DNA from 2 places in the Burkholderia sp. Bp9031 genome. Region 1 is predicted to be linked to the other one. Evidence: riboswitches for the same ligand, from Rfam matches in the RefSeq annotation. Region 1 holds a riboswitch; the other holds the start of a gene.
The links. A riboswitch is a leader RNA that binds a small molecule or an ion and turns the genes downstream of it on or off. The one in region 1 is predicted to bind manganese.

Region 1 (15,935 bases):
CGCGGTGTACGTGTCGTGGTCGATGCCGCTCGATGCGCCGTACACCGGCATGGTGCGCTTCTCGCGTTCGCTCGATAGCGGTGCGACCTGGAGCGTGCCGGTCACCGTGCATCGCGACCGGCAGGCGATCACGCACCGCTTCGACATGATGGCTGTCGATCCGGCCGGCAATATCGCGATCGCGTGGATCGACAAGCGCGATCTCGTCGCGGCGAAGGCGGCGGGGCAGGCGTACGAGGGCGCGGCCGTCTACTACGCGGTGTCGCGCGACGGCGGCACGTCGTTCGAGCCCGAGCGCAAGGTGACCGACCACACGTGCGAATGCTGTCGCATCGCGATGGCGATCGATCCGGCCGGACACATCGAAGCCGTGTGGCGCAACGTGTTCCCGGGACAGATTCGCGACCATGCGCTCGCGGTATTGCCGGTGTCGGCGTCGGAGCCCGTCGTGCCGGTGCGTGCGACGTTCTCGAACTGGCACGTCGAGGCCTGCCCCGAACACGGGCCGGCGCTTGCGATCACGCCCGACGGTACGCGTCATATTGCGTGGTTCGGCGTGGTCGATGGTCGTGCCGACGTGTTCTATTCACGCATCGGCGCCGACGGCCGGCCGCGCGGCACGCCGTGGGCATTCGGTGCGAATCCGGCCGTGCCGGCTGAACAGGCATCGCACGCGGCGCTCGTCGCGCGCGGCGACGTCGTCTGGCTCGCGTGGAAGGCGTTCGACGGAGACACGATGCAGATCAAGCTGCGCCGCTCGGACGATCGTGGCGAGCACTGGTCGGCGCCGCGCGTGATCGCGTCGACATCGGGCGCGAGCGACAATCCGCAACTGCTCGACGATGCGGGGCGCATCTACCTGTCGTGGCGCACGCGTGACGACGGCTACCGGCTGATTCCCGTGGAGGGCGCGTAATGAAGCGGCTGGTGATTTTGATCGGCGTCGTGCTCGCGAGCCTGCCGGCGTGGGCCGGCGAACTGCAGCCGCTGCGCGCGGCCGAGGTCGCGAAGTTGTATGCGACGGCGCACGACCGACCGCTCGCGGTCGAGATCTGGTCGCTCGATTGCGGATACTGCCGCGAGAACGCCGCGCATCTCGTCGCGTGGCAGCGCCGGCATCCGGACGTGCAACTCGCAATGGTCGCGATGGACGCTTATGACGACAACGGTGCGGCGATCGCGCAGGCGCTCGCGCAAATGAACCTGCCGCCGCAGGTCGCGCAGTATGCGAATGCGGAGCCGATGCCCGAGCGTCTGCGGGCGGCGCTCGATGCGGGATGGCGGGGAGAGATGCCGCGTACCGTGTGGATCGGTCGCGATGGCGCACGCGAAGCGCGCAGCGGATTGCTGACGACCGGCGTGCTCGACGGCTGGTTGCAGCGCGGCAAGCGCCGCTGAAACGGAAGGCGGCGCGCGCGGGATGCCGCGCGCCGCTTCGATGCAAAGACGCAGCGAAAGCACGCCCGAAGGCGCGCGAGAAGATCGTCAGGCCGCGCGCCTGAATAGCCGGATCACGAACAGCAGGATCACGGCGCCGATGACCGCGACGATCACCGAGCCGATGAAGCCGCTGCCGAGGCTGATGCCGAGCAGTCCGGCCAGCCAGCCGCCGATCACCGCGCCGACGATACCGACGATGATGTCGACGATCAGGCCGAACCCGCCGCCCTTGACGAGCAGCCCGGCCAGCCAGCCGGCGATCGCACCGATGATGAGCCACATAATCAAGCCATGAGTCATGGTGATCCTCTCCTTGGGTTGAGTCGAAATGACCGGATGTCGGCTGTTTCGCCGCAAGCCGCATGTAGGCGGCTTGCGATCCGCCGAGCCGCCCACGCAATGTAACGCGATAGACGGGTCGGAATCGTTAAGTAATGTTATGCACCCTTAACGGGTTTTTCCAGGGATTCGTCTGCCTACGGCGCGGCGCCTACGCAGACGATGCGTGGCGAAATGAATATGTAAGGAGGGCGTGGCGACCGTTCGGCGGTGCGTCGTGCGTCATTGTCCGTGCGCCGGCGCCGGTGCGCCCGTATCTGGCAGGCCGTCGCCCGCGTCGGCAATCAGGCGGGCGACGGTCTTCGCATCGCCGATCGTCTCGATTGCCAGCAGCGCGAAGCGCGCGAGAAAGAGCGAGGCATCGGTTTCGCCGATGCGGGTCATCGTGTGGCACAGATCGGTGTAGAGGGTGTCGCGTTCAGTGTCGGTCATCATGCGTTCTCCTGAAGATCGGATGACGTGCGCGGATGGAGCGCGCGTTCGAGTGCGGTGGTCAGGTCGGCGGGGCGTGCGTCGTGCCAGCGGCCGAGCACGTGTCCGTCCGGACGCACGAGGTAGACGGTGCCGTCGCGCGCACCGTACAGGTCGAACAGCCGGCCGTCGGTATCGTAGCCGCCGCATCCCGGCTGTTGCGGTGCCGCGTGCCGCGCGAGCGTGACCAGCGCGAATGGTATGCCGGCGTCGTGCAGGTGCCGTTCGAGATCGTCGAACGACGGATCGGGTGCGCCGTCGCGCGTGAAGCGGAACGCCGTGAAGCACGGGCCGACGAGATCGGTCAGGTGGCTGCGACGCGCGCCGCCGGGCTTGCCGATGTCGCGCGACGCCTGCAGCATCAGCGGACATTCCGCGAGTACCGTGCCGGAGGCCGGCCCGGCTGAAAATGCATCGCGCGCGTCCGCATTGAGCGGCGACGCCGTGTAAGCGATGGCCGACGTCTGGCGCGGATTGATCAGCGAACGCAGCGCCGGATGCCGGACCGCGAGCGTCAGCACGGCCTTGCGCATCAGGTCGAACGCGAATGACGGCGGCGCCATGAACTCGGTGCTCTTGGTGCCGTAGCGCAGGTTCTCGTGCGTCGCGAACACGCGCTCGTCCGAATAGCTGTCGAGCAGCGCGTCCGACGCGAGGCCGCGAATCACGTACGCCAGTTTCCACGCGACATTGTCGGCGTCGTCGATGCCGGAATTCGCGCCGCGCACGCCGAAGATCGGCACGAGGTGTGCGGCGTCGCCGCAGAACAGCACGCGGCCGTGCCGGTAGCGTTCGAGCGTCAGTGCGTTCGCCTTGTAGATCGTGATCCAGATCGGCGACCAGTCGCCGCGCTCGCCCATCATGTCGAGCAGGTTCTGTACGCGCGGGATCACGTTCTCGGGCTTCACGGCCGCTTCGGGATCCTCGTCGTCGCGCAACTGGTAGTCGATCCGCCACACGTTGTCGGGCTGCTTGTGGACGAGCACCGTCGAGCCGGGGTTCGACGCCGGGTCGAAATACGCGAGCCGCTCGGTCGGCCGGTCGCTGTCGAGCGCGATGTCGACGATCACGTAGCGGCCTTCGTAGCGGGTTCCTTGCAGCGTCAGGCCGAGCGCTTCGCGCATCGTGCTGCGCCCGCCGTCGCTCGCGACGATCCAGTCGGCATCGAGTGCGTAGCCGCCGAGCGGCGTATCGACGTCCAGGCGCACGCCGTCCGGGTGTCGCGTGACGCCCGCGACCTTCGTCTGCCAGCGGATCTCGATGAACTCGGGGCGGCGCAGCGCGGCATCGAGCAGGAACTGCTCGATGTGATACTGCGCGAGGTTCACCATCGGCGGCAGCTTCTGGTTCTCGTCCTGCGGCATCGTGAAATGCAGTACTTCGTCGCGACGATGGAAGCTGCGTCCGCCGCTCCACGGCAGTCCGACGCGCAGGAAGTCGCCGAGCGCGCCGAGCCGCTCGATGATCTCGAGGCTGCGTCGCGAGATGCAGATCGCGCGGCTGCCGTGACAGACCGAATCGTCGGCTTCGAGCAGCACGCTGCGGATGCCGTGGTTGGCGAGGCCGAGTGCGACAGCGAGGCCGACCGGCCCGCCGCCGACGATCGCGACGCGGTGCCGCTGCGTATCGACACCATCGCTGCAGGTCGGCAGGTGCGCGGGATGACGCGCGGCGACGAACGGATATGGCTTGAATTCGATGCCCATCGTTGGCTTCCAGGGTTGCAGTGATCGGACCCGCACGCGCGATGACGCGACGCGTGCGGCAGCTCGATGCAGTATGGAAGCCGTGCCGGACACCGCTGTCCTCATTCCGGGTACGGCGAACGGCTGGTGGCGGGCCGGGACTTACCCTGACGCGTTCAGGATCGGCAGGCGCCGTTCACGGTTGCAGGCACAGCGCAAACAGCTGGCGTTGGCTCGAGATGCCGAGACGCCGATAGGCGCGCTTCTGATAAGTGACCACGCTCGATGCCTTTACGCCGATCGTCTCGCCGATCTCCTGCGCGGTTTGGCCTTCGAGCACGCCGCGCAGCACGTCGAGTTCGCGTTTGGACAGTGTCGGGCATGCGCCGCGCAGCCGCCCGAGCATCAGTTGCGGGATGCCGATCTGCGCCGAGCCCGCGAGCGCGTAGTGATGCTGCGCCGCCTGCGCGATCAACGGCGCGAGCGTTTCGATGGCCGCGATCTCGCGCGGCTGGAATGCGCCGCTGCGATGCGCGCGATACAGGTTGATCGACAGCCAGGTCGAGTCGTTCGGCTGCATCAGCAACGCGAGGCGATCGGATACGTCGGGGCCGCGGTAGCAGGCCGCGCGATATGCGTCATGACCGATCTCGTCGCCGGTCTGCTGATGCAGCAGCACGTCGCGGCGGTGCGTGCCGCGACCGGCGGCCGAAACGATCTTCTGGTTGCCGTCGAGCGCATAGAAATGTCGCGCGTAGGTGTCCGCGACATCGCGCAGGTAGCGGCCGCCGCGATGATCGGCGACCGACACGGTGCGCGGCCGGTTGCCGAACTCGTACGCGAAGATCGTGCACTGCGTGACGGACAGCGCATCGTCGAACAGCTTCAGGATTTCCGCGGCGAACGCGTTCGGGTCACTGCCGCCGATCGCGGCGACGAGACCGGTCGCGCGAGACACGTCCAGTTGCCCGCTGAGGTTCGGTCGCTCGAGACGCCAGGTGCGCATGATGCAGGGAGAGGGCCGGGTGGTCCGGCGATTGTAATCGGCGGCGCGCGGCGCGGGAGTCGGGAGATGCCCGCAAGCGGAATTGACGGGGGAGGGCAGGCGCACGATTCCGTGTGTATCGGAAAACGTGGGCCGGAAAAGAGAAAAGGCCTGACAAGCATCACTTGTCAGGCCTTTATATCTTGGTGCCGGAGATAGGAGTCGAACCTACGACCTTCGCATTACGAATGCGCTGCTCTACCAACTGAGCTACACCGGCAGCAGAGAAATGAAATTATATGGTGAAATCCGAGATCTTGGCAATAGGTTTTGCGAAATTTTTTCAGCTTGTTGCTGCTGCTTCGCGAAACCCTCGATCCGGCGGACTTCCCGCTTTCACTTCACTGCGATGCGGCCTGTCAGGGCCACATCGCGAAGGCGCGATTGTACTGACGTCTCGCACCTCCGTCTAGTGCTGCGGTGCAAATTTATTTGCCTTCGTCGTGATAGCCGGTCACGCGTTCGACTTCGTTCTTCGAACCGAGGAATACCGGCACGCGCTGGTGCAGGCCGGTCGGCTGCACTTCCATGATGCGCTGCGTGCCCGTCGTCGCGGCGCCGCCCGCCTGTTCGACGATGAACGACATCGGGTTCGCTTCATACATCAGGCGCAGCTTGCCCGGACGATCGGGCGTGCGCTTGTCGGCCGGGTACATGAAGATGCCGCCGCGGTTCAGGATCCGGTGCACGTCGGCAACCATCGACGCGATCCAGCGCATGTTGAAGTTGTCGCCGCGCGGGCCTTCCTTGCCGGCGTTCAGTTCGTCGACGTAGCGCTGGACCGGCTCGTACCAGTGGCGTGCGTTCGACGCGTTGATCGCGTATTCGCGCGTATCGGCCGGGATCTGCATGTTGCTTTGCGTGAGCACCCACGAGCCGACTTCGCGGTCGAGCGTGAAGCAGTTCACGCCGTTGCCGGTCGTCAGCACGAACACGGTCTGCGGGCCGTACACCGCGTAGCCGGCCGCGACCTGCTGCGTGCCCGGCTGCAGGAACGATTCCTCGGTGGCCAGCTTGCCGTCCGGGCAGCGCAGCACCGAGAAGATCGTGCCGATCGACACGTTCACGTCGATGTTCGACGAACCGTCGAGCGGGTCGAACACGAGCAGGTATTCGCCGCGCGGGTAGTTCGCGGGGATCGGGAAGAACGTTTCCATCTCTTCCGATGCCATCGCGGCGAGGTTGCCGCCCCATTCGTTCGCGTCGAGCAGGATCTCGTTCGACAGGATGTCGAGCTTCTTCTGCACTTCGCCCTGGACGTTCTCGCTGCCGGCGGTACCGAGTGCATCGCCGAGCGCGCCCTTCGACACGTTGTAGCTGATCGCCTTGCACGCGCGAGCGACGACTTCGATCAGCAGGCGGAGGTCGGCGGGGAGGTTGTTGGTCTCACGCTGCTGCTCGATCAGGAACTTGGACAGCGTGGTGCGGCGGGCAATGGACATGACAGACTCCGAAAGGCCAAAGAATCCTTGAATTGCCGCAATTTTACCCGGCGCGCCTGCCGACCCGCCGCCTTTTTTCGTCCCGTTACATGGCCGGGCAGCCGATCCGGCCGGGTGCCGGCGAGCGGCTTAGAGCGGAGCGGCCCTGCTGCCGCCGGAAAACCGCGTGCCCGAACGCGTTGTCCGGCTCCGACCCCGCCAACCTTCAGTCGATAAAAAAAGCCGGCGCCGCAACGGGGCGGCGCCGGCTTAGTCGCGTGGAGGCGCGACGCGAATCGCGTGCGTGACCTTACGCGAGCGCCTTCTCGACGATCTCGCGCACGTCGCGCGATTTCGCGCCGGCCGCGACCTGCTCGAGCGCTTCGCGCATCCGGTCGCGCAGCGCCGGCGTGAAGCGGCGCCACAGTTCGAGCGAGCGGGCGAGGCGCGCGGCGACCTGCGGGTTGATCGCATCGAGCGCGAGCACCTGCTCGGCCCAGAACGCGTAGCCCGAACCGTCCGCCGCATGGAATTGCGCCGGGTTCGCCGCGCAGAAGCTGAAGATCAGCGAGCGTGCGCGGTTCGGGTTCTTCAGGTTGAACGCGGGGTGAGCCATCAGCTTGCGGACCTTCGCGAGCGTCGGCTGGGCGGACGAGCCGCGCTGCGCGGCCTGCATCGCGAACCACTTGTCGATCACGAGCGCTTCCTTCTCGAAGCGACGGTAGAAGTCGTCGAGTGCGCGCGTGGCCGCGTCGTTCGCGCCCGAGGCCGCGGCGGACAGCAGGGCACCGAGCGCGGCAGCGCGATCGGTCATGTTGTTTGCCGCGTCGTACTGCGCGGTCGCGATGCGCACGGCGTCGGCCGGATCCTCGAGTTCGGCGAGATACGCGAGCGCGAGGTTCTTCAGCGCGCGGCGGCCGGACGCTTCGGGCGTCGGCTCGTACGCGCCCGGCGTCTGGTGCTGCTCGAACGCGGCGAGCCACTCGGCGCGCAGCGCGGTCGCGAGCTGGCGGCGCACGAACTGGCGCGCGCGATGCACGGCGGCTGGATCGGCTTCCGCCATCTGGTCGGCCAGATAGGTTTCCGACGGCAGCGTCAGCGCGAGTTCGCGGAACGCGGGCGACAGGTTTTCATCGGTCAGCACGCGGCGGAACGCGGCGACGAAGTTCTCGCCGAGCGTGAGCGGCTCGTTCGCGGCGGCGCGCGCGGCAAGCGTCAGCAGCGCGCGCGTCGCGAGGCGCTGGCCGGCCTCCCAGCGGTTGAACGGGTCGCTGTCGTGCGCGAGCAGGAACGCGAGATCGTTGTCGCTGTAGTCGTACTCGACGATCACCGGCGCCGAGAAATTGCGCAGCAGCGACGGCAGCGGCTGTTCCGGCACGTCGACGAACGTGAAGGTCTGTTCGGTGTCGGTGAAGTCGAGCACGCGCGTCGTGCCCGACGCGGCGGCTTCGCCGTCGAGGCGCAACGGCAGGTCACGGCCGTCGCGGCCGATCAGGCCGATCGCGAACGGGATCAGCAGCGGCCCCTGTTGCGTCTCGCGTGCGGCCGGCGACGCGTCGCCGTAGCCCTGCGCGAGCGTGACCGTGTAGCGGCGCGCGGCCGTGTCGTAGGCGGTGCGCACCGACACGCGCGGCGTGCCGGCCTGGCTGTACCAGCGCTCGAATTGCGCGAGATCGCGCCCGTTCGCGTCGGCCATCGCGTGGCGGAAGTCGTCGCACGTCACCGCGTGACCGTCGTGGCGCTTGAAGTACAGGTCCATCCCGTTGCGGAACCCGTCGCGGCCGAACAGCGTCTGGTACATCCGCACGACTTCCGAGCCTTTCTCGTAGACGGTCATCGTGTAGAAGTTGTTGATCTCGACGTAGCTTTCCGGACGCACCGGATGCGCCATTGGGCCCGCGTCCTCGGCGAACTGCAACTGGCGCAGCACGCGCACGTCTTCGATGCGCTTGACCGCGCGCGCCGCGGATCCGACCTCGTCGCCCGCGGCCATGTCGGCAGAGAATTCCTGGTCGCGGAACACCGTCAGGCCTTCCTTCAGGCTCAGCTGGAACCAGTCGCGGCAGGTCACGCGGTTGCCGGTCCAGTTGTGGAAGTACTCGTGGCCGACCACCGACTCGATGTTCGCGAAGTCGGTGTCGGTCGCGGTCTCGGGGTTCGCCAGCACGTACTTCGTGTTGAAGATGTTGAGCCCCTTGTTCTCCATCGCGCCCATGTTGAAGTCGCCGACCGCGACGATCATGAAGCGGTCGAGATCGAGCTCGAGGCCGAAGCGCTTCTCGTCCCAGCGGATCGAATGGATCAGCGAATCCATCGCGTGACGGGTCTTGTCGAGATCGGCCGGTTCGACCCAGACCTGCAGCAGTTTTTCCTTGCCGGAGCCGGACGTGATCTTTTCCTCGATCGCGACGAGCTTGCCCGCGACGAGCGCGAACAGGTAGCTCGGCTTGCGGAACGGATCTTCCCATTTCGCGAAGTGGCGGCCGTCGGGCAACTCGCCCGAATCGACCAGGTTGCCGTTCGACAGCAGCACCGGATAGGTGGCCTTGTCGGCGCGCAGCGTGACGGTGTACGACGCCATCACGTCGGGGCGGTCGAGGAAGTAGGTGATGCGGCGAAAGCCTTCGGCCTCGCATTGCGTGAAGAAGTTGCCGCTCGATACGTACAGGCCGGACAGCGTCGTGTTCTGGTCCGGCGCGCACGCGCTCTCGAGCGTGAGCTCGAATGCGTCGGGCACGTTCTCGACGGTCAGCCCGTGTTCATGTGCGCGCACCGCACCGTACGGCGCGCCGTCGAGCTGCGCGTCGAGGAACTCGAGCGCTTCGCCCATCAGCTCCAGATGCGGGGTCGGCGCCGCGTCCGGATTGCGGCGCACGCGCATCGTATTCCTGACGATCGTGCGGGCCGGCGCGAGATCGAATTCGAGTGCGACGGAATCGATGAGGAAGGCCGGCGGCGTGTAGTCGGCGCGGCGGATCACGGTGGAGGAGGCGTTGTCGGACATGGTCGTCGAGATCGGTGGAGTGGGGATCGGGCCCCGCAGCGCGGGCCGGGCGAACCGGGCCATTGTACAAAGGCTTGCGGCCGCGTGCCGGGCGAACTTTTTACCGGTTGCGGCAGTCCGCGTATTATCGGCATCCCGTGCGGTTCGCGCGGTGCAACGAACGGGTGACGGATCGACGAGGATCGACATGAAACGCGAATGGATTCAACGCGGTGCGGGTTGGGCGGCGGTGCTGTGCGTGGCGCTGCTGACGGGCTGCACCAGCTACGTGACGACGCAGGTCACGGCCTTCTCCGACTGGAGCGGCAGCGACGCGACACGCACTTACGCCTTCACGCGCACCGATGCGCAGAAGCACAGCATCGAGCAGTCGACCTACGAGCCGATCGTCGCGAACGAGTTGTCCGCGTATGCGTTCCGGCAGGTGCCGACCGCGCAGGCGCGCTATCTGGTCGGGTTGACCTACGGGGTCGGCAGCGATCTGGTGACGGTGCCGCAGCCGGTCTACTACGACCCGTGGTTCATGGGGCCGGGGCCGTACTGGCGGGGCGGGCCGTGGGGCCCGTGGGGGCCCTGGGGGCCGATGCCGGCCGGCTATGTCGCGCAGACCTACCAGGTCTTCGACTACACGCTCGGCATCCGGATTACCGAGCGTGCCACCGGCAAGGAGGTCTACAACGTGACCGCACGCACCACCGGCGACAACGGTGCGCTGCTGTATGCGATGCCGTTTCTCGCGCGCAGCGCGCTCGCCGATTTCCCGTTGGCGAACGGCGCGATCCGCACGGTGCGGCTGCCGGTCGACAAGCGCGGTGGCCCGGCTGCGCCGCAGGCCGCCAACGAGCGTGCGGTGCCGGCCGTGCCGGCATCGGGCGCGGTGGTCGCGAAGTAACGCGCTGTCGACTCTGGCGCGGCCGCCCGGCCGCGCCGCTTGCCGGCGTGCGTCAGACCCCGACGCCGAGCAACGCCAGTGCGCCTAGCACGACGAACAGCACGGCCGCGATGCCGTGGACCAGCTTCGTCGGCAGGCAGTGCGCGAAACGGTCGCCCAGCAGGATCGCGGGCACGTTCGCGAGCATCATCCCGAAGGTCGTGCCGGCCACCACGCCGATGTAATCCTGGAAGCGCGCGGCGAGCGCGACGGTCGCGATCTGCGTCTTGTCGCCCATTTCCGCGAGGAAGAACGCGACGAGCGTCGCGCCGAACACGCCGAGCCGCGAGCGGTTCGTATTGGCTTCGTCGGCATCGAGCTTGTCCGGCACGAGGATCCACAACCCCATCGCGATGAACGAGAACGCGAGCGCCCAGCGCATGATCGACGGCGTGACAAGCGCGCCGAGCCATTCGCCGAGCGCGCCGGCGAAGCCGTGGTTCACCAGCGTCGCGACGAGCACGCCGAGAATGATCGGCACGGGCTTGCGATAGCGCGCGGCCAGCACGAGGGACAGCAGTTGGGTCTTGTCGCCGATTTCAGCGAGGGCGACGGCGCCGGTGGAGATCAGGAAGGCTTGGGACACGTATGGGGTTCCACGGGCCGGTGTTGTGCGTGCGAGCGACGATCCGCCGCGCGCCGGGCCCTGAAGCGGCGCGCAGTGAACCATCGGTCTCGCCAGGCCTCGGTGGCTGCGTCCGCCATGGCCGAACGGCCAAGTCTGTTGACGGACGCCTCCGTCACGATGCGCGCCGGGGGCGCGGGGCATCGAGCGGAGCGGCTACTCCCCAATGAGCGGCGAATTCTAGCACGGCGTGTGCCGTGCGCGGCGCGAATTCGGCGGCTCCGGCATGCATCGTGGCGCATGCCGGAGCAGGGCGAGGCAAACGCGCGTGAGTTACGCGGCGGCGCGGCGCGCGGCGCCGCGCTCGTGCACGAGCCGGCCGGCCGCGTATGTGCGATACACGGCACGGTCGTCGCCGAGCAGTGCGAACGCGAACAGCAGTTCCTCGAGCGAATCCGCGCGCTTCGTGCGGCGCGCGAGCAGCGGCGTGGCCTGCGGGTCGAGCACGACGAAGTCCGCTTCGGTGCGCGGCGCGAGCGTGCCGACCGTGTCGGTGAGATCGAGCGCCTGCGCGGCGCCGGCCGTCGCGAGCCAGAACATCCGCGTGGCGCTCAGGTGGTGGCCCGACAGCCGCGCGACCTTGTGCGCCTCGTTCATCGTCTGCAGCATCGAGAACGACGTGCCGCCGCCGACGTCGGTGGCGAGCGTGACAGGCACGTCGTATTCGCCAGCCTTGTCGAAGTCGAACAGCCCGCTGCCGAGGAAGAAGTTCGACGTCGGGCAGTGCGCGACCACTGTGCGCGTCTCGGCCATCCGGCGGCGGTCCTCGTCGTCGAGGTGGATGCAGTGGCCGTACACCGCGCGCGGACGCAGCAGCCCGTAGCGATCGTAGATGTCGAGATAGCTGCGGTGGCCGGGGAACAGCTCCGCGACCCATTTCACTTCATCGACGTTTTCCGCGACGTGGCTCTGCACGAACACGTCCGGATGGCGGCGCGCGAGTTCGCCGCATGCCTCGAGCTGGGCCTCGGTGGACGTCGGCGCGAAGCGCGGCGTGAGCGCGTACAGCTGGCGGCCGTTGCCGTGCCAGCGGTCGATCAGCTCGGCGCTGTCGTCATAGCCCGATTGCGCGGTGTCGCGCAGGAACTCGGGGCAGTTGCGGTCCATCAGCACCTTGCCCGCGATCATCCGCACGTCGCGGGCATCGCTCGCCGCGAACAGCGCGTCGGCCGACTGCTTGTGCACGGTGCAGTAGACGAGCGCGCTTGTCGTGCCGCACGCGAGCAGCTCTTCGACGAAGAAGTCGGCGACTTCGCGCGCATGCTCCGGATCGCCGAACTGGCGCTCGGTCGGGAACGTGTACTTGTCGAGCCATGGCAGCAGGCCGGGGGCCGGCGACGCAATCATGTCCGTCTGCGGATAGTGGATGTGCGTGTCGATGAAGCCGGGCACGATCAGCTTGTCGCGCAGGTCGTGGACGACCGCGTCGCGCGCGAGCGTCGCGGCGAGCCGCGCATGCGGGCCAGCCGCGACGACCTTGCCGTCGTCGACGATCAGCAGGCCGTCGGTCTCGTAGTTTGCGGCCTGGCTCGACTGCGCCGGGTCGCCGTTGAAGGTCAGCAGCTGGGAACGGAAAGCGGTTTGCGTCATGACGAATGGTCCTGCATCAAGGTAAGGCGAACAGAAGAAAACGGTCGGCGCCGGGCGCGCGACGGGGTGGACGGCGTGGCCGGTGTCCGCACGCGGCGGCGATACGCGGATGGCTCGGGCGCGAAGCCTGACGCGCTGCGGGCTGCGATTGCACACACGAGCGCAGCGGCGGCGGCAACCGGCACACGGCTGCCGGGCGGCAGCGCCGCGATGGCAGTGACAATCGCAATCGCGACCGGCACGGCGACGAACGGCACGACGAGCCGCAACGACAGGCGTCCGCGCGCGGCGGCGGAGCGTGCCGTCGCTATGCGTGCGATGGATGCCATGCCCGCATGCACGCACGGTGCACGGGCGGCGCGGCGCAGGGCCGAACCGGTCGTCGCGAAGCGGATGTCGTTGCGGGGTTTCATCTGTCTAGCGAACCTCGATGCCGGCCGTCACGCGGCCTGCCAGTACGAATCGAGACGCGCGATCAGCGCATCGCGCTCTACCGCATCGACGAACGACGCCTCGAAGCCGTTGCGGATCACGGTGTGCACTTCGGCGTCCGTCAGCTGCAGCCCGTCGACCGTCGCGAAGTAGTTGTCGTTGACGTAGCCGCCGAAGTAGGCCGGGTCGTCGGAGTTGATCGTCACCGCGACGCCGCGATCGAGCAGCGCCTTCAGCGTGTGCTTCGTCATGTCGTCGAACACGCACAGCTTCAGGTTCGACAGCGGGCATACGGTCAGCGCCATGCGCGTGCGTGCGAGGCGTTCGACGAGCGCCGCGTCCTCGATGCTGCGCACGCCGTGGTCGATCCGGTCGACCTTCAGCACGTCGAGCGCTTCGTAGATATAGGCGGGCGGGCCTTCCTCGCCCGCATGCGCGACGAGCTTCAGCCCGAGCGCGCGCGCCTTCTCGAACACGCGCGCGAACTTCGTCGGCGGATGGCCGAGCTCGGACGAGTCGAGGCCGACGCCGATCAGCCGATGGCGATAGCGTTCGAACAGCGGCAGCGCGGATTCGAACGTCGCGAGCGCGTCTTCCTCGGACAGGTGGCGCAGAAAACACAGGATCAGCTTGCTCGACAGCCCGCGCTGCTCGGCATCGGCGAGTGCGCGATCGATGCCGGCCACCACCGTTTCGATCGGCACGCCGCGTTCGGTATGCGTCTGCGGATCGAAGAACAGTTCCGTGTGGACGACGTTGTCGGCGAGCGCGCATTCGCAGTACGCGGCCGTCATGTCGTAGAAATCCTGCTCGGTCAGCAGCACGCTCGCGCCGGCGTAGTAGATGTCGAGGAACGACTGCAGGTCGGTGAACGCATACGCGGCGCGCAGTGCGTCGATCGACTCGTACGCGAGCTTCACGCCGTTGCGCTGCGCGAGCGCGAAAATCAGTTCGGGCTCGAGCGAGCCTTCGATGTGGATGTGCAGCTCCGCTTTCGGAGCGCGGGCGATCTTGTCCTTGAATGTCGGGGTCATGGCGTTGTTCTTGGTCGGTCAGAAGGTAGGGGAAGCCTGCGCGGGCGCATTCGCCTCGACAGCCTGCAGCAACTGCGCGGCCACCGAGATCGCGATCACTTCGGGCGCCTTGTCGATGATGCCTTCGACGCCGATCGGGCAGCGCATCCGCGCGACCTGGGCCGGGTCGATGCCGATCGCTGCCAGGCGGTGGTCGAACTGCATGCGCTTGGTGTGCGAGCCGGTCATCCCGAAGTACGCATAATCGCCGCGCCGCAGGATGCGCTCGGCCAGCACGAAATCGAGTGTGTGGTCGTGCGTCATCACGACGAAGTACGCGTGCGGCGGCGCCGTGTCGACGGCGTCTGCCGGGCTGGCGAGCGCGTCGATCGCGAGATTGCCGATCCCGGCGAGCGCCTCGGCCGGCGGGAACCCCGCATCGGGTCCGTCGATCCAGCGCACGTGGCACGGCAGCGTCGCCAGTACCTTCACGAGTGCGGTGCCGATGTGTCCGGCGCCGAACAGCATGACGGGAAATGCATACGGCGCGATCGTTTCGGTCATCAGCGACACGCCGCCGGTTTCCCACAGCAGGCAATCGGCACGCGCGGCGGGCGATTCGGGCTCGCTCAGCAGCGGCGCGCCCGGCGCGGGGCCGAATGATACGCTACGCACGGTCGCCGCGCCGGCCGCGACGCGCTTCGCGAGCGACATGATCCAGCCGAGGTCGCCGACGTCGAGCCGCTCGAACGCGAGCACGACCGCGCCGCCGCAGCACTGGCCGAGGCTCGGGCCGAGCGCGAGCCGTTCGAGCCTGCGCGCGTGGGGCACGTGCGCACCGTCCTTCAGCAGATGCCGCGCGATCTCGATCGCCTTCCATTCCAGATGACCGCCGCCGATCGTATGGCGGGCCGTGTCGCGCGTGACGAGCATCTTGGTGCCGGCCTCGCGCGGCGCGGAGCCGTCGGTATGCGCGACCGTCACGAGCACGGCCGCTTCGCCGTGCGCGAGCAGTTGCTGCAGATCGCCGAGCCAGGCTTCCATCAGCACGCTCCGTTCGGGACGACGCGGCACGACGCGCGGCGCGGGCTGGCGGGCGCGGTGGCAACGAGGACTGACGGGAGCGGGACGGGCCGGCCGCACGATCGATGCGGTGCGGCGGCGGCGCGCCGAAGGCGCGCGCGTACGACGCCGCGGGGCGCGCGGACGCCATGAGGGTGACGGATGCGGATGGTTTGCGTTGTCATGATGAATCCAGTCGACATTGCGGATCGGGCGCGCGTTACGCAGGAGGTGAGACCGCCTGGCCTCGCGCACGTAGATCGCCATCCAGTCGCGAAGATAGCACTGCAAGGCGACGGGAACATCGCCGGGCGGTGATCCGGACTATCAGACGGCGATCATGTCGATCATAGGCCCGCCGCGCGGGATCGGGGCGCCGATGCGCGCGCATCGGGCCGGAACGCTTGTGCGGCGGGGCGTGCGCACGGATGTCGCGCGATGCGCGTTCGCCCGGAAATTCGGGCTGCGGCGGGGGTAGGTGTTTACGCGCGGCCGACAGGGTGCGGCCGCGAGAGACGTTGCGGGTGGAGCCGGACGAACCAGGATCGGCGGATCCGACCGGTCGGCCGGGCCGCGCGGCGGGTTAGCCTGCCAGCTTGCGGCGATGGCGCCAGACGCTCGAGGCAACGGCGATCAGGATCACGGCGAAGCCGATCAGCGCCCAGCCGGGCAGCAGGATGCCGAAGATCGGCGGGTAGACCGTCTCGCACAGGCCGGCGACCTTGAACATGCCGGGGAACCACTGGGCAGGCGGCAGGCTGTCGACGATCGGCTGCAGCGTGTCGAAGCCGCAGCTGAAGCCCGGATTCATCTGGATCGACAGGTGCCGCGCGGCGGTGCCGACGCCGCCGGCCGCGGCGATCGCGATCAGCAGCTC
Region 2 (15,935 bases), on a different contig from region 1:
TGTCCCCCCCGAAGGGGGGCATACCGGGGCAGTGTAAATGAGTAACTTTGTCTCTGCTTTTTTCAATCGAGAGACGAAAGATTCAAATGACCAAACTGATCAAGGACATCCTGCCGCTGGGCGCAGGCATGGGCGAATTCACGAAGCTCGACTTCGGGATGGACGAAAGCGACTGGCGCGCGGCGGAAGGCAAGAGCGGCAATTACCTCGTCGGCTGGTGGGAAGGCAAGGTCGGCTCGGTGGAGTTCCCCGAAACCGCGGCGGACGAAGCGGTGTGGCTCGTCGAGGGCCGGATCGCGCTGACCGACGTGGAAGGCAACCGCAAGGAATTCGCGCCGGGCCAGGGCTATCTGCTGCCGGCCGGTTTCGCGGGCCGCTGGGAGACGATCGAGGACGCGAAAAAGTTCTACGTGCTGCTCGAGAAGTCGTGATGTGAGCCACCGCAGCCGTGGCGTCGTCGTCAGGTTGACGGCACGGCGGCGGTTGCGTTTTCGATCGACCGCAAGCGACGTCCATCGCGTTTCTGCCGACCGGACGCATCGCGGCTTGCGGTGCATGCGCCGATCGTCGCCGTCGGCGGAACCGATGAAATCGATTGAATCGGCGAGTTCGGCCCGCCGTGCAGGCAACACATGCGCGGGCCGCGATCACGTGGGATGGCATGGGATCATGGAAATGGAAGTCAACGAAGCAACGCAAGCCGCACCGGCACACGCGCCGCGTCGCGCACCGGTTGCACTGAGCGCCGCCGAGGCGCTCGCGGATACGAAGCTGTTCCCGTACTGGCTGGACAACCCGGCCGCACCGGCTACCGAGCCGGCGCTCGTCGGCGACGTGACGGCCGACCTGCTGATCGTCGGCGGCGGCTTCACCGGGCTGTGGACGGCCGTGCAGGCGAAGGAGCAGATGCCGCACCTGAACGTGGTGCTGATCGAAGCCGGCAAGGTCGCGCACGGCGCATCGGGCCGCGCGGGCGGAATCATCTCGACGTCGGTGATGCACGGGCTGCCGAACGCGGTGCGCGTATTCCCGAACGACATCGCGCAACTCGAGGAATTCGGCCATCACAACCTCGACGGCTTCGAGGAGACGCTGAAGCGCTACGACATCGACGCCGACATCGAATGGAACGGCGAGATGACGGTGGCGGTCGATCCCGAGCACCTCGCGCACCTGAAGGGCGACTACGACCTGCATCGCGAGTACGGCCACGATGTTGTGCTGCTGAACAGCGAGGAAACGCTCGAGCAACTGAACTCGCCGCTGTTCGCGGGCGCGCTGTGGTCGCGCAACCGCAGCGGCATCGTGCATCCGGCGAAGCTCGCATGGGGGCTCAAGCGCGCGGCGCTGCAGCTCGGCGTGAAGCTCTACGAGCACACGCCGCTCACGACCGTGACCGACGAAGGCAGCACGGTGGTCGTGAAGACGCCGAAAGGCAGCGTGCGCGCGCCGCGCGTCGTGTTCGGCAGCGGCACCGCGAAGGTCGGCATCCCCGACATCAACCGCCGCGTGATGCAGGTGCGCGACCACGTGCTCGCGACCGAGCCGCTCACCGACGAACAGCTTGCGCGGATCGGCTGGAAGAATCGCCAGGGCGTGTACGACACGCGCACGCAGCTCAACTATTTCCGGCTGACGAAGCACAACAACATCATCTTCGGCGGGCTGGTCAGCTATCACTTCGACGGCGATCCCGAACCGCACCAGGACGGCCAGCGCGAAACCTACTACCGGCTCGCGGAAGCGTTCTACCGGACGTTCCCGCAACTGAGCGACGTGCGCTTCTCGCACGCATGGGGCGGGCCGATCGACTACTGCTCGCGCGGCTCGGTGTTCGCGAAGCGCTATCTCGGCGACAAGGCGGTGTTCGTCGCCGGCTACACGGGCTTCGGCGTCGCGGCGAGCCGGTTCGGCGCGTTCATGGGGCTGAACATCCTGTTCGATCGCGACAGCCCGGAGCGCAAGCTCGACATCGCGAACCAGAGCCCGAGCTACATCCCGCCCGAGCCCATGCGCTGGGTCGCCGCGAAGATCACGTTCCATGCGTTCGACGGCGCGGATGCCGAAGGCGGCTGGAAGCGCACGTGGATCAACGGGATCAAGGCGATGGGCTTCCCGATGTGAGCGACGCGCGATTTTCGGGAGCGACGAGTGTGGCGTGTGCGGTTGCCGATGACGGCGCGCGTCCGGCCAGGTTCATCGGCGCAGACGGCCGGCATCGCGCCGGCCCGACAACGCGCTCAGGCGCAGCGGCTTGAAGCATGTTTTCGAATACCACCGATCTCGATCTCCGGCTCATCCGGGTCTTTCTGGCCGTCGTCGACGCACGCGGCATCACGGCCGCCGAGGCATCGCTCGGTGTGCGGCAGTCGACGATCAGCACGCAGCTCTCCGCGCTGGAAGCGCGCGTCGGCTTCAAGCTGTGCGATCGCGGGCGCGGCGGCTTTCGCCTGACGTCGAAGGGCGAACGCTTCGCGGCCACCGCGCGCACGCTCGTCGCGGCGACGTCCGAGTTCGTCGCGCGCGTGCGCGACATCGACCGCAAGCTGGTCGGCACACTGTCGATCGGCCTGATCGGGCAGGCGCCGCTCGTCGAGAACGCGCGCCTCGCCGACGCGATCGGCGCGTTCCGCAAGCGCGACCAGGCCGTCACGTTCTCGATGAAGGTCGCGTCGCCGCAGGAACTCGAGGAAAGTCTCGTCAACAACCAGCTCGATCTCGCGATCGGGTATTTCTGGCATCGCGTGCCGGGGCTCGACTACACGCCGCTGTTCACCGAGGAACAGGTGGTGTACTGCGGGCGCGGGCATCCGCTCTTTCATGCGCCGCGGCCGGTGTCGGCCGATGACCTGCAGGCGCACGACTGGGTGTGGCGCACCTATCCGGTGCCGGAGGAGCAGTATCCGCTGCCGGAGCGGCGCGTGACCGCGAGCGCGGACAGTATCGAGGCCGCGACGATCCTGATCCTGTCGGGTGGGCATCTCGGCTACCTGCCCGCGCATTACGCGGAGCCGTTCGAGCAGCGCGGGCTCGTCAAGGCCGTCGGCCGCACGACGTTCAGCTTCGACGTGCCGCTGCATCTCGCGATGAAGCGCAGCACGAGCGAGAAGCCGATCGTCGCTGCGTTCTGCGAGGACCTGCTGCGTGCGTTCAACATCAAGGCGATCGCGTTGGCCGCGTAGCACGGCACCCGCTCATGCGTCGATGCGTTCGACCTTGCCGACCAGCAGCCCATACGACAGGCTGCCCGCGAGCGCCATCGCGGCGATGTAGGTGATCGCGCGCGAGAAGTCCGCGCCGTCGACGAGCAACCCGATCACGATCGGCGTCGCGATCGCGGACAGGTTGCCGATCAGGTTGAACACGCCGCCCGTGAGGCCGAGCAGCCGCGCGGGCGCGAGGCCCGACACGAGCGACCACGTGATCGACGCGAAGCCGTTGCCGAAGAATGCGATCGTCATGAATGCGATCACCCAGCCCGTCGACGTGACATAGTTCGCGCCGATGATGCAGGTCGAGATCAGCAGCCCCGAGATGATCGGCAGCTTGCGCGCGAAGCCCTGCGATGCGCCGCACCGCATCAGCCAGTCCGACAGCACGCCCGAGCACAGCACGCCGACGAACGCGGCGAGAAACGGCAGCGACGCGAGAAAGCCGGACTTGATGAAGTCCATCCCGCGATACTTGACGAGGTAGGTCGGGAACCACGTGAGGAAGAACCACAGCGTCGAGTTCAGCGCGAACTGGCCGAGATAGATGCCCCACAACTTGCGCCGGCCGAGCACGATGCCGAGATCGCGCCACGTCGACGGCGTGCGTTCGGTGCGCGCGGCGATGCGGTCCTCGAGATCGACGAGGCCGCCGCCGTCGCGGATCAACGCGATCTCCGCCGCGTTGACGCCGCGAAACGCGCGCGGCTCGCGATACACCGCGTACCAGATCGCGGCCCACGCGATGCCGGCGAGCCCGGTCGCAACGAACACCATGTGCCAGCCGAGATGCACCTGCAGCCATGCGAGCACGGGCGTGAGGAACGCGAGGCCGACGAACTGCCCCGACGTGTAGCCGCCGATCGCGCTGGCGCGCTCGCCGGTCGGGAACCACGTCGTGACCACGCGGTTGTTGATCGGATAGGCCGGCGCTTCGAGCGCGCCCACCGCGAGCCGCAGCACGATCAGCCCGACGAACGAGCCGGCAAAGCCGAGCAGCAGCGTCGCGGCCGACCACAGCGCGAGCGCGCCCGCATACAGCACGCGCGGCGACACCTTGTCGACGAGCCAGCCGCCCGGGATCTGCATCAGCGCGTAGGTCCAGCCGAATGCGGAAAACACGAGGCCCGCGCGGACCGGGTCGATGTTCAACTCCTTGAACAACGCGGGCGCCGCGATCGACAGGTTGCTGCGGTCGAGATAGTTGATCACCACCGTGACGAACAGCAGCGCCAGGATGATCAGGCGCTTGCGGCTCGGCGGCGCGGTGAAGGCGGCGGTTGCGGACGCGGACGTGCGGGCTGCGGAATCGGGTACGGTGTCGGCGTGCGCTTGCGGCTGCGCCGACGGGTTGGCATGCGTGCGTGACGCGGAATGGGCCACGGTCGTCTCCTGTGTTCTGTGTCGGCCTGCACCCGCGGGCGGGCGGCCGAATCCAATGGCATTGGGCGAACGTTAGGGCCGTGGCGCGAAGCGCGTCAACATTTGGGCAGGTATCCCTATTAATGGGATGCCGGGCGCTCAGTATGTGAGAAAGTGCGGCGAAAGTGCGGTGTGCCCGGTCGCCGCATCGTGGTTCAGCCGCCGGTTGCTTCCTTCGCGCTGACCCAACCTTGCGCGGTCCCGCCGCGTGGATTGCGATACAGCACCTTCAGCCACTGGAAGTCGGCGCTGGCATCGATCAGCTCGAGCGTATCACCCGCGACGACATAGCGACGCGTCGGCGCATCGTTCATCGCGTCGTGCAGCGGCAGGCGCGCCGGGCGTACCTTGAACGTAACCTTGCCGCCGCCGTACGCGTCGAGGCGGCGCGATACGCGTTTACCGTGTTCGTCGTAGGTCAGCAGCAACGACGAGGGACCCGAGTCGCCGTCGAGCAGGTCACGAAGATCGTCGGGAATCGCTTCGCTGGACTGATAGAGATACATCCGGCCGTTGCCGTCGAAGCGGTATGCGTCGGTATACCAGATCGGCCCGCCTCGGCACGAACTGTAGAGCGTGCGATCCTTCGGCTTCGCGTCGACGTTGATCAGGTCGTCGCAGTTGCCGTGCGGCATGTCGGCCGCGGGCAATTTCAGCGGCTCGAACTGCTGGCGTGCGGCGTCGTACGGAAAGATGCCGTAGCTCTCGTTGACCATCCCGAGCAGCGCGTGCGCGGCGAGATCGCGGTGGCCGTCGAAGTTGTAGTCGTCCGATGCGAGCTGGTAGTGGCCGTCCTCGTCGGATACGCCGACGTCGAGCGTTTGCGTTTTCCCGCTCGGCAGGAAGCGGATCGTGATGCGCGAGCCGTCGGCGTGTTCGACGCGCGCCGTGATGGCGTCGTCGACCTTGAACGTGAGCAGCGGTTTGGCCGCCTGCGCGGCAGCAACCGATGCGCAGCACGCGATCAGCAGCGCGCAGCGGCGAAGAAGCGGTTGGAATCGCGAAGGGCGTGTCATGAGCGGCGTTCGAACGCGTGGGGTGGCGTGTTGCGCAGAGCGGCTTACGCGCTTGCGCTGTCGTCGCGATACCCGCTCTTGCCGTCGAAGATTTCCGCCAGCGCGGCACGTAGCGCGACGGGATCGTGCTCGCCGGGCGCGAGATGGATCACGTAATGGGTATTGCCGTCGAGACGCGCGGCAGTGCGCTCGTCGAGCTCGACTTCGATCGTGTCGCTCGTCAGACGCACCGTCAGATCCTTCACGTGCGCAGTGAGCTGGTCGTGCACCATCACCTCGATCGACGATTCCTCGGGGAAGCGCAGCAGCGAGAAGCAGTAGTCTTGCTGCGCGTCGTGGCAATAGATGTTCGCGCAGCTTTCGTCGTCGTCGATGTCGGACGTGGCCGCGCCGACGGTGGCGTGTAGTTCCATGATGCTTTTCTCCGGGTGTGGGGTTATTGCGGCAGGCCGGCGTCGGCTTCGATCGCGTCGGGCGTCGCGCGGGCATCGCATTGCGCATCGCGCGCCTTCAGCCACAGCCCGAATTCACGCATGACCTCGACGACGGGCCGCAGCCGGTCGCCGTCCGCGGTCAGATCGTACTCGACGCGCACCGGCACTTCCGGATACACGGTGCGCCGCACGAAGCCGGCGTCCTCGAGCGCGCGCAGATCGAGCGTCAGCATCCGCTGCGAGATGCCCGGCATGTCGCGGCGCAGGTCGCTGAAGCGTTTCGGCCCGTCGAGCAGGTACGACACGAGCAGCAGCCGCCAGCGGCCGCCGAGCATGCGCATCGCTTCTTCCACGGAACATCCTGTCGCACTCGTTTTCATGCTGCTGGCTCTGGGTCGGTAACTTTTTTGTGACTACGGCACAAACGACTGCCGTCTTCCCGGCGCGGCGCCGATGCGAGATATTAGCGCCCGCGTCGCGGCGAATCGATATACGGATCATTCAAAGAAGGAAACGCATGAAGCTCTATCACGCTCCCGGCAGCTGTTCGCAGGCAATCCGCATCGTGCTGCACGAAGCGGGCATCGATGCGCAGATCGTCGCGGTCGATGCGCGCAAGCATCGAATCGACGACGGCCGCGATTACTACGACGTCACCGAGCTTGGCTACGTGCCGCTGCTCGAACTCGACGACGGTACGACGCTGCGCGAAGGACCGGTGATCGCGCAGTATCTCGCGGACCGGCGCCCGGAAGCGGGGCTCGCGCCCGCATACGGCACGCTCGCCCGCTACCGGCTGATGGAATGGCTGAACTTCCTCGGCACCGAGATTCACAAGGGCTTCATTCCGCTGCTGTACGCGGTGCAGGCGGGGAAATATGTCGACCCGGTGCGGCAGAAGCTCGACAGCCGCTTCGCATGGATCGACCGGCAGCTCGACGGCAATACGTATTTGACGGGCGACACGTTCACGATCGCCGATGCGTACTTGTTCGCGCTCACGGGCTGGGGCAAGGCCGAATGGATGCGCTCGGTGTACAACGCGGACATCGACCTGAGCCGGCATGCGAACCTGCGTGCGTGGTACGAGCGGGTGCGGGCGCGGCCGGCCGTGCAGCAGGTGCTGCAGGCCGACGCGCGGCCGAACGCGTCCTGATCGACGCGCGCGGGGAGCCCGGCGCGGTCGGCGCACTCAGCGCGTCAGTGTCACGAACAGGTAACCGACGTAACCGGCCCCATTCGCCAGCAGCGCCCAGATCGCGAGCCCGCGCGCACGAGCATTGACGCGCAGCCAGACCGCCGCCGCGAGCGTGATGACTACACCGGTCAGCACTTCGGGGCGCGGCTCCCACGGCGTCAGCATGATGCCGATCGCCGGCAGCAGCGTGCCCTGGAACACCATCGCGCCGGTGATGTTGCCGAATGCGAGCGTGTCCTTCTTGCGGCGGATCCACAGCACGCTGTTGACCTTCTCCGGTAGCTCCGTCGCAATCGGTACGATGATCAGCGACAGCAGCAACGCGGAAATGCCGAGCAGGTGCGACACGCCCTCGACGCCATGAATGAAGCCCTTCGCACCGCCGACGAGCAGCGCGACGCCGAGCGCGAGTTGCAGCGCGATGGTCGCGAGGTTGGTCGGCAGCCCGACGCGCGACAGGAACATCGCGTGCGGCGCTTCGGTGCCGTGCCCGGCATCGACGAGCTGCATCGATGCGCGGAACGTCATTACCACGTACATCACGTAGATCCCGACCAGCATGACGGCGAGCAGCGCGCGGACGGCCCACACGTGATGCGGGATGAACATCGCGACGGTGGCGAGCGCGAACGCGGCGATGAAGTAGTTCAGGTCGCGCACGAAGCCGGTCCGCTCAGGCGCGATCGTGCCGGTCAGGCCGCGCGAGCGGATCACGGCGAGCGTCATCAGGAAAGTCGTCAGCGTCGCGAGCATCAGCGGCGCGCCGAGAATCGCGCCGACGCCGATTTCCTCGTTGACGGCCGCGTTCGACGTGCCGCCCGCGAGCGCGAGCAGCGGCACCATCGTTTCGGGCAGCGCGGTGCCGACGGCCGCGAACAGCGAACCGGTGACGCCCTCGGAAATCTTCAGCCGTTCGCCGAGATGTTCGAGCGCATTCGTGAAGAGTTCGGCGGCGACCAGGATGACGATCAGCATGAACGCCAGTTCGACGAGCATCGACGTCATGCGGCACCTCCGCAGGCAGGCATGCGGACGGTCGTGGAACTCACGAAATGTGAAGGGAAGGCAAGGAGGAACATGGGGACTCCGTGGTCGGACGTGGACGAACCATGACGCATCTGCCGACGTCCGACCAGGACCGACGCGATGCGTCGATGGTCTCGCCAGACCGATTCGGCCGAACGCGCCACGGCCGCAGGCCGAGTGTGTTGACGCGTTCGCTTTCCGGGGAAGGAAAGCAGGCTACTCCCCAAAGACGAAAGGCAGTCTAGCCGAGCCGGCCGCTTTCGGCAAGATTGGGCGGTCACCCCCTTTCATTCGGGACGGTAAGTCGCGTGACAGCGGATGCGCATGGCGTACGGGGAAGCAATCGGCGTGCGCGCGTGTCACGCTTGGGTCATGAAGCCCGGGCCGGGAAATACAGCGCGAACGTCGTGCGCCCGTCGCGGCTCGCGACCTCGACCTTGCCGCGGTGCAGTTCGACGATCGACTTGACGATTGCGAGCCCGAGCCCGGCGTTGCGCGCCGCGCCGTGCCGCGACGAATCGATCCGGTAGAAGCGCTCGAAGATCCGCTCGATCTGCTCGGGCGGAATCGCCGCGCCGCGGTTCGTGACTTCGACGACCGCGTACCCGGGCCGCGTCGATACGGCCAGCTCGACCGTCGACCCGGATTCCGCGTGTTCGAGCGCGTTCGACGCGAGGTTGCTTACGGCGCGCCGAAACAGCGTCGCGTCCGCGACGACCGGCGCTTCGCCCCGCACGTCGAGGTGCACGCCGGCTTCGTCCGCCAGCGCCTGGAAATACGACGCGAGCCGGCGCAGTTCGTTGCCCGCGTCGAGTTCGACGGTCTTCAGGTGCTGTCGCGCATTGTCCGTGCGCGCAAGAAACAGCATGTTCTCGATCATCCGCTGCAGCCGCTCGCATTCCTCGATGTTCGAATCGATCAGCGCTTCGTATTCCTCGGTGGTGCGGGCACGCGACAGCGTGACCTGCGACGCGCTGATCACGTTCGCGAGCGGCGTGCGCATGTCGTGTGCGAGGTCGGACGAGAACTGCGACAACCGCACGAACGCGCGCTCGAGCCGGTCGAGCATCCGGTTGACCGACGTGGCGAGCTCGCGCAGTTCGACCGGGCCGCCGCGTGCATCGAGGCGCGCGTTCAGGTTGTGCGCCTCGATGCGCGACGTCTGCCGGCCGAGGCTCTCGACCGGGCGCAGGCCGCGCGATGCGACCGCGTAGCCGAGCGCGCCGACCAGCAGCGCGCCGAGCGCGGCCGCGAGCCAGATGTCGACCCGGTAGCTTTCCAGCAGCGACTGGCGATCGGTCGCCGTACGCGCCAGCGCAACCTGGATGGTTTCGCCCGACGGCAGCGTGGCGCGCGCGCGCACGCAGCGCGACGCGCCGATGCCGGGCGGCGAGCAGGTGAACGGGCTGGCGGCCGCGCCCGCTTTTGCGGCCGGCTGCGGCCGCGCGATCACCGATGCGAGCGTGTTGCCGGCTTCGTCGGTGTGTTCGACGAGCGGGCGGTTCGCGCCGTCGTAGATGCCGAGGTAGACGCCCGGATGCGACAGCAGCACTTCGTGGAAGACGGCCGGATCGGCGCGCAATGCGGCCGTCGAGCCGCTCGCGTGCGCGAGCTGCAGGAACTGGTTGAGCTTGCCGGCGATCTCGATGTCGTCACGCCGGGTCAGCTCGGCGGACAGCGAGCGATACAGGTATGCGCCGGTCAGCGCGAATACGAGCGCGGCGACGGCGGCGAACGCGAGCGTCAGGCGCCGGAGCAGCGAATACGGTGCCGGGCCGCCGGTCACGCGCGATCCTCGAGCACGTAGCCCATCCCGCGTATCGTGTGGATCAGCTTCTTCTCGTACGCGTTGTCGATCTTCGCGCGCAGGCGCTTGATCGCCGCATCGACGACGTTCGTGTCACTGTCGAAATTCATGTCCCAGATCTGCGACGTGATGAAAGTGCGAGTGAGCACCTCGCCCTCGCGCTCCGCGAGCAGCTGCAGCAGCGCGAATTCCTGCGCGGTCAGGTCGATGCGGTTGTCGGCGCGCCGTACGCGGCGCTTGATCAGATCGACCTCGAGATCGGCGACGTGCAGGATGTCGCGCGCATTGCGCGGCGCGCGCCGCAGCAACGAACGGATGCGCGCGAGGAACTCCGCGTACGCGAACGGCTTGAGCAGGTAGTCGTCGGCGCCCAGTTCGAGCCCCGTGACCTTGTCCTCGATCGCCTCGCGGGCCGTGAGCAGCAGCACGGGCGTCTGCTTCTGCGCGCGCAGCCGCCGGAGCACCTCGAAGCCGTCCAGCTCCGGCAGCATCACGTCGAGCACGACGAGATCGAAATCCTCGTGCAGCGCGAGGAACAGCCCGTCCGTGCCGTTCTCGGCCACGTCGACCGTGTAGCTCGCCTCCGTCAGCCCCTTGCGGAGGTACGACGCCATCTTGGGTTCGTCTTCGACTATCAGTATCCGCATGGTGGAGCAGGCTGTCCGTGATTCATCCGTGGTTCCAGCCGGTCAGTGTAACGCGTGAGCTTACGGCGCTGCCCGTGCGGGAAAGATGACCGGTGGATGACGGAATTGTCATCGAGCATGCTTGCGATGCCGCGCCCGCGTTCGATGAAAATCCGGTCATGTTTCGGCCATGTCGTCGTCACGCCGACGGCGATAAGCTGCGGCCGTCTTGTGTCCGGAGCGCGCCGTCTCGGCGTTGCTCCCGTTCATCCGGTCGTAGCCTGCCTGATTCCACCTCCATGTCGTACTGGCGCAAATTCATCCTCGTCGTGTTGCTGGCGCTGAGCCTGCCGATCCAGTCGTTCGCGACCGTGTCGATGCAGTGCGCGGGCGTTGTCGTTGCGGCGCCGCATGCGGGGAACGGGGTGAGCGCTCATGACGCGGCCGCGTCGCACGCGATGTCCGGCGCGCACGGCGGCGGGCATGCACAGGATGACCGCGCACGGCATGCGTCTTCTTGTTCGGCGTGCGGGGCCTGCTGCTTCGGCACCGGCATGTCGGAGGTGCCGGCGGTGTCCGTTCCGACCGGCGTCGGTATCGCGGCCGCCTCGTCCCGGCCTTCGTCGATCGTCGTGTCGTTCCTCACCGGCGGCATCGACCGGCCGCCGCGCCGGAATCCCGTCTAGGGCCTGTTCACGCTAATAACGGGCTTGCGAACGTGCCTTTCCGCCCGCAAGGCAAGGAGAGAGGAGGCGCAATAGCCGTAGCTATTGCAACGACGAACGACGCCGCAATGCGGGCGGAAAGGCACGTTCCCCCGTTTGGAAAAATCATTCGTGGGGCTGGCCCCCAGAAGGGCCGATCGCCGCGTCATGCGCCTCGCGAATACGTCGAGTATTCGCTTCCCCGCATTCCTTGCGCTCGGCCCTTCTGGGGGCCAGCGCAAGCCCGTTATTAGCGTGAACAGGCCCTAGTCCCTGCCCGCGGCCGGCGGCCGCGATCCGCACACCGTGCCGACGACCCTTCGACGCCCGTCACACGACTCACGACTCACGACGAGAAACACCCATGCGATTGATCATTGCGGCGCTGCTTGGCGCGGCGGCACTCGTGCCGCCGCTCGCGCCTGCGCAAACCGTCTTGCCCGATCCGGCCGATGCCGCCGCGTCGGTGCCGGACGTCACTGCGACGTCCGCGTTCGACGGCTACGTGCCGTATCGGGACGATGCAGGCCCGGGCTGGAAGCAACTGAACCGTGACGTGATGGAGCGGCCCGCGAAAGGGCACGCGACCGGGCACGCAAAGCCCGGAAACGCGGTGGGCAGCGCAGCCCATTCGATGCACGGAGGGGCCGCGCAATGACGGGATTTGCGATTTCACCGCGCGTCGGCGCGACCGCGCTCGTGCTGGCCTTCCTCGCCGGCTGCACGACGTTCTCGAAGGACGGCGGCTTCGATGCCGTGTCGTCCACCGCATCCGAACGCATCGGGAAGGACGCCGTTATCGTCAGGACCGACGCCGACCGCGCAGCCGTCGACACACGGACGAAGGAATTGCTCGCGAAACCGCTGTCGATGGACGACGCGGTGCAGATCGCGCTGCTGAACAACCGCGGACTGCAAGCGTCGTATGCCGAACTCGGGCTGTCGGAGGCCGACCTCGTGCAGGCCGGCCGGCTGCCGAACCCGCGCTTCTCGTTCAGCCGCACGCGGGCCGGCGACGGTGAGCTGAGCCTCGGCCGCACGTTCTCGGCCAATGTATTCGCGCTGCTGACACTGCCGCTCGCGACGAACATCGAACGTCGCCGCTTCGAGCAGACGAAGCTCGAGACGGCCGACGCGATGCTGAAGGTCGCGGCCGACGCGCGCCGCGCGTATGTCGAAGCCGTCGCCGCCGAGCAGGCCGCGAACTATGCGCGGCAAGTACGCGACGCCGCGAGCGCCGCCGCCGAACTCGCGCTGCGGATGCGGCAGGCCGGCAACTTCAGCCGGCTCGACTACGCACGCGAACAGGCGTTCCATGCGGATGCGGTTGCCCAGCAGGCGAAGGCTGATCAACAGGCCGTGGCCGCGCGCGAGAAGCTCACGCGCGCGATGGGGCTGTGGGGCGAGCGCACGCGGTACGCGCTGCCCGAGCGCCTGCCCGACCTGCCGAAGGCGCGCCCCGATCTGCGCGACCTCGAACGCTACGCGATGCGCAACCGCCTCGACATCCAGGCCGCGAAGCTGCAGACGCAGGGCGTCGCGTCGTCGCTCGGACTCAGCAAGGCGACGCGCTTCGTCAACGCGGTCGATCTCGGCTACGTGAACAACTACGAGACCGACAAGGGCCACGAGCACGGCTACGAGATCAGCGTCGAGATTCCGCTGTTCGACTGGGGCGGCGCGAAGGTTGCGCGGGCCGAAGCCGTCTACATGCAGTCGGCGAACCGGCTCGCGCAGACCGCGATCGACGCACGCTCGGCAGTGCGCGAGTCGTACGCGGCGTACACGACGAGCTACGACGTCGCGAAACACTATCGCGACGAAGTCGTGCCGTTGCGCAAGACGATCTCGGACGAGCTGCTGCTGCGCTACAACGGGATGCTTGCGAGCGTGTTCGAGCTGCTCGCCGACGCGCGCGAACAGGTCGGCGCGGTCAACGGCTACATCGATGCGCTGAAGGACTACTGGCTCGCCGAAACCGATCTGCAGGCGGCCGTCGGTGGCCGCCTGCCGACCGCGCAGCCAACGCAGCCGACGCAGCAGACGCAGCAGACGCAGCAGACGCAGCAGACGCAGCAGACGCAGCAGACGCAGCAGACGCAGCCGACGCAGCAGACGCAGCCAACGCAGCAGACGCAGCGCGCGGACGCTACCGCCACATCCACGACCGACGCTGCGCCGCAGCCGGCTTCCTCACCCGCGGCGCAACCGGCGCCCGCAACGCATCCGGAAGGTCATTGACATGGTGTCCCGTCGACAATTTCTCAGCGGCTCGGGCGCTGCGCTGCTCGGTGCGGCGATGGTCAGCAAGGCCGGCGCGGCGTCGCTGCCCGAAGCGCCGACGATGGCGAAGGCCGGCACGCAGCCGCCGCTCGTGCCGCCCAACGGCCGCCCGTACACGCCCGTCGCGACGCTGAACGGCTGGACGCTGCCGTGGCGGATGAAGAACGGCTGGAAGGAGTTCCACCTGACGGCCGAGCCCGTCGTGCGCGAGATGGCGCCGGGGATGAACGCGAACCTGTGGGGCTACAACGGCCAGTCGCCGGGCCCGACGATCGAGGCCGTCGAAGGTGACAAGGTCCGCATCTTCGTGACGAACCGGCTGCCCGAGCATACGACGATCCACTGGCACGGGCTGCGGCTGCCCAACGGGATGGATGGCGTCGGCGGCCTCACGCAGCCGCATATCCCGCCCGGCAAGACCTTCGTCTACGAGTTCCAGCTGGAGGCGCACGGCACCTTCATGTATCACCCGCACGCCGACGAGATGGTGCAGATGGCGATGGGGATGATGGGCATGTTCATCGTGCACCCGAAGGATCGTGCGACGATGCCGGTCGATCGCGACTTCGTCTTTCTGCTCGCCGCATACGACATCGATCCGGGCAGCTACACGCCGCGCGTGAACGAGATGACGGACTTCAACATGTGGACGTTCAACTCGCGCGTGTTCCCGGGTATCGACCCGCTGCCGGTGCGTGCGGGCGACCGCGTGCGGATTCGTTTCGGCAACCTGACGATGACGAACCATCCGATCCACCTGCACGGCTACAGCTTCGAGGTGGCCGGCACCGACGGCGGCTGGATTCCGCCGGCGGCGCGCTGGCCGGAGGTGACGGCCGACGTCGCGGTCGGCCAGATGCGCGCGATCGAGTTCACCGCCGATCGCCCCGGCGACTGGGCGTTCCATTGCCACAAGTCGCATCACACGATGAATGCGATGGGCCACCAGGTGCCGAACCTGATCGGCGTGCCGCAGAAGGATCTCGCGACGCGCATCGGCAAGCTCGTGCCCGACTACATGGCGATGGGCAGCACCGGCGGCGCGATGGGCGGCATGGAGATGCCGCTGCCCGACAACACGCTGCCGATGATGACGGGCACCGGCCCGTTCGGGCCGCTGGAGATGGGCGGCATGTTCACGGTCTGCAAGGTGCGGCAGGGGCTCGGCCGCAACGACTATCGCGACCCGGGCTGGTTCCGGCATCCGAAGGGCACCGTCGCCTACGAATACACCGGGGAATTGCCGGACGGCTGAGCGGCAGGCGGCAGGCGGCACGCGGCACGCGGCGGCCGTGACGATGCGGCCGCCGATTTCATTTCACTCACTCTGGATGGAGCACGCACGATGAAGAAGAAACTGGTTTCAATTGCAACGGGTTGCGCGCTGATGTTTTCTGCCGCCTCATACGCGGCCGGCGACATGGCCGGCATGGACATGGGCGGCGACGCGAAGCAGGGCGCCGCCGCGACACGCGCGATGTCGCACGGCGAGATCCGCAAGGTCGACACGGCCGCGGGCAAGCTGACGATCAAGCACGGCCCGCTGGAGAACCTCGGGATGGAGGCGATGACGATGGTGTTCAAGGTCAAGGATCCGGCGATGCTGTCGCAGGTCCAGGCGGGCGACAAGATCGATTTCGTCGCCGAGGACGTGGGCGGCGCGTTGACCGTCGTCGAGCTGCGCAAGCCGTGATGCCGGGGCGGAACATGCACATGAAGATCACGATGCTCACGCGGTTCGTCCGCTTCGTCGCGGCCGGCGCGCTGATCGCCGCCGCGCCGGTGACCGCCTCGGCGCACGGCAAGCTGGAAAGCGCGACGCCCGCGACCGGCAGCACGGTCGACACCGCGCCCGACACGTTGCGGCTCGCGTTCAACGAAGACCTCGAACCGACGTTCAGTTCGGTGAAGGTGTCGGACGCGAACGGCAAGCCCGTCGCGCACGACGGCGCGAAGGTCGATCCCGCGGCGCCGCGCGTGATGACCGTCGCGATGCCGAAGCTCGCGCCGGGCGCGTACACGGTGCAATGGGCGGCGATGACGGCCGACGCGCATCGCACCAAAGGCACCTATACGTTCAAGGTGAAAGGGTGAACGAAGGCTTCGTCGGCATGCTGCGGCTGGCGGCGGTGGCGATCCAGAACGCCGGGTTCGCCGTCATCGTCGGCACGCTGCTCGGCAGCCACTGGCTCGCACGGGGCGTGTCGGCG

Region 2: it holds a riboswitch for manganese, as region 1 does, so the genes downstream of both, DIE15_RS17470 (sodium:calcium antiporter) here and DIE15_RS19475 (TMEM165/GDT1 family protein) in region 1, are expected to answer to the same signal.

Annotation. Positions count from the first base shown of each region.
Region 1 is NZ_QTPW01000014.1:70,059-85,993, reverse strand. It holds gene DIE15_RS19525 (sialidase family protein) at 1-916, shown strand, start outside; gene DIE15_RS19520 (TlpA disulfide reductase family protein) at 916-1,398, shown strand; gene DIE15_RS19515 (GlsB/YeaQ/YmgE family stress response membrane protein) at 1,486-1,740, opposite strand; gene DIE15_RS19510 (hypothetical protein) at 2,002-2,214, opposite strand; gene DIE15_RS19505 (FAD-dependent oxidoreductase) at 2,211-3,956, opposite strand; gene DIE15_RS19500 (LuxR C-terminal-related transcriptional regulator) at 4,132-4,941, opposite strand; tRNA gene DIE15_RS19495 (tRNA-Thr) at 5,125-5,200, opposite strand; gene DIE15_RS19490 (class 1 fructose-bisphosphatase) at 5,409-6,422, opposite strand; gene pepN (aminopeptidase N) at 6,712-9,405, opposite strand; gene DIE15_RS19480 (DUF4136 domain-containing protein) at 9,593-10,297, shown strand; gene DIE15_RS19475 (TMEM165/GDT1 family protein) at 10,350-10,922, opposite strand; yybP-ykoY riboswitch at 11,001-11,138, opposite strand; gene guaD (guanine deaminase) at 11,235-12,551, opposite strand; gene DIE15_RS19460 (hypothetical protein) at 12,548-12,820, opposite strand; gene DIE15_RS19455 (adenosine deaminase) at 12,992-14,017, opposite strand; gene xdhC (xanthine dehydrogenase accessory protein XdhC) at 14,036-15,040, opposite strand; gene DIE15_RS19445 (disulfide bond formation protein B) at 15,642-15,935, opposite strand, start outside.
Region 2 is NZ_QTPW01000012.1:10,111-26,045, reverse strand. It holds gene DIE15_RS17510 (cupin domain-containing protein) at 87-431, shown strand; gene DIE15_RS17505 (FAD-binding oxidoreductase) at 670-2,124, shown strand; gene DIE15_RS17500 (LysR family transcriptional regulator) at 2,262-3,182, shown strand; gene DIE15_RS17495 (MFS transporter) at 3,195-4,592, opposite strand; gene DIE15_RS17490 (XAC2610-related protein) at 4,787-5,647, opposite strand; gene DIE15_RS17485 (hypothetical protein) at 5,692-6,060, opposite strand; gene DIE15_RS17480 (helix-turn-helix domain-containing protein) at 6,084-6,461, opposite strand; gene DIE15_RS17475 (glutathione S-transferase C-terminal domain-containing protein) at 6,599-7,237, shown strand; gene DIE15_RS17470 (sodium:calcium antiporter) at 7,274-8,284, opposite strand; yybP-ykoY riboswitch at 8,367-8,542, opposite strand; gene DIE15_RS17465 (heavy metal sensor histidine kinase) at 8,676-10,091, opposite strand; gene DIE15_RS17460 (heavy metal response regulator transcription factor) at 10,088-10,759, opposite strand; gene DIE15_RS17455 (hypothetical protein) at 11,038-11,424, shown strand; gene DIE15_RS17450 (hypothetical protein) at 11,807-12,100, shown strand; gene DIE15_RS17445 (TolC family protein) at 12,097-13,683, shown strand; gene DIE15_RS17440 (multicopper oxidase family protein) at 13,685-14,980, shown strand; gene DIE15_RS17435 (copper-binding protein) at 15,071-15,418, shown strand; gene copC (copper homeostasis periplasmic binding protein CopC) at 15,439-15,819, shown strand; gene DIE15_RS17425 (copper resistance D family protein) at 15,816-15,935, shown strand, end outside.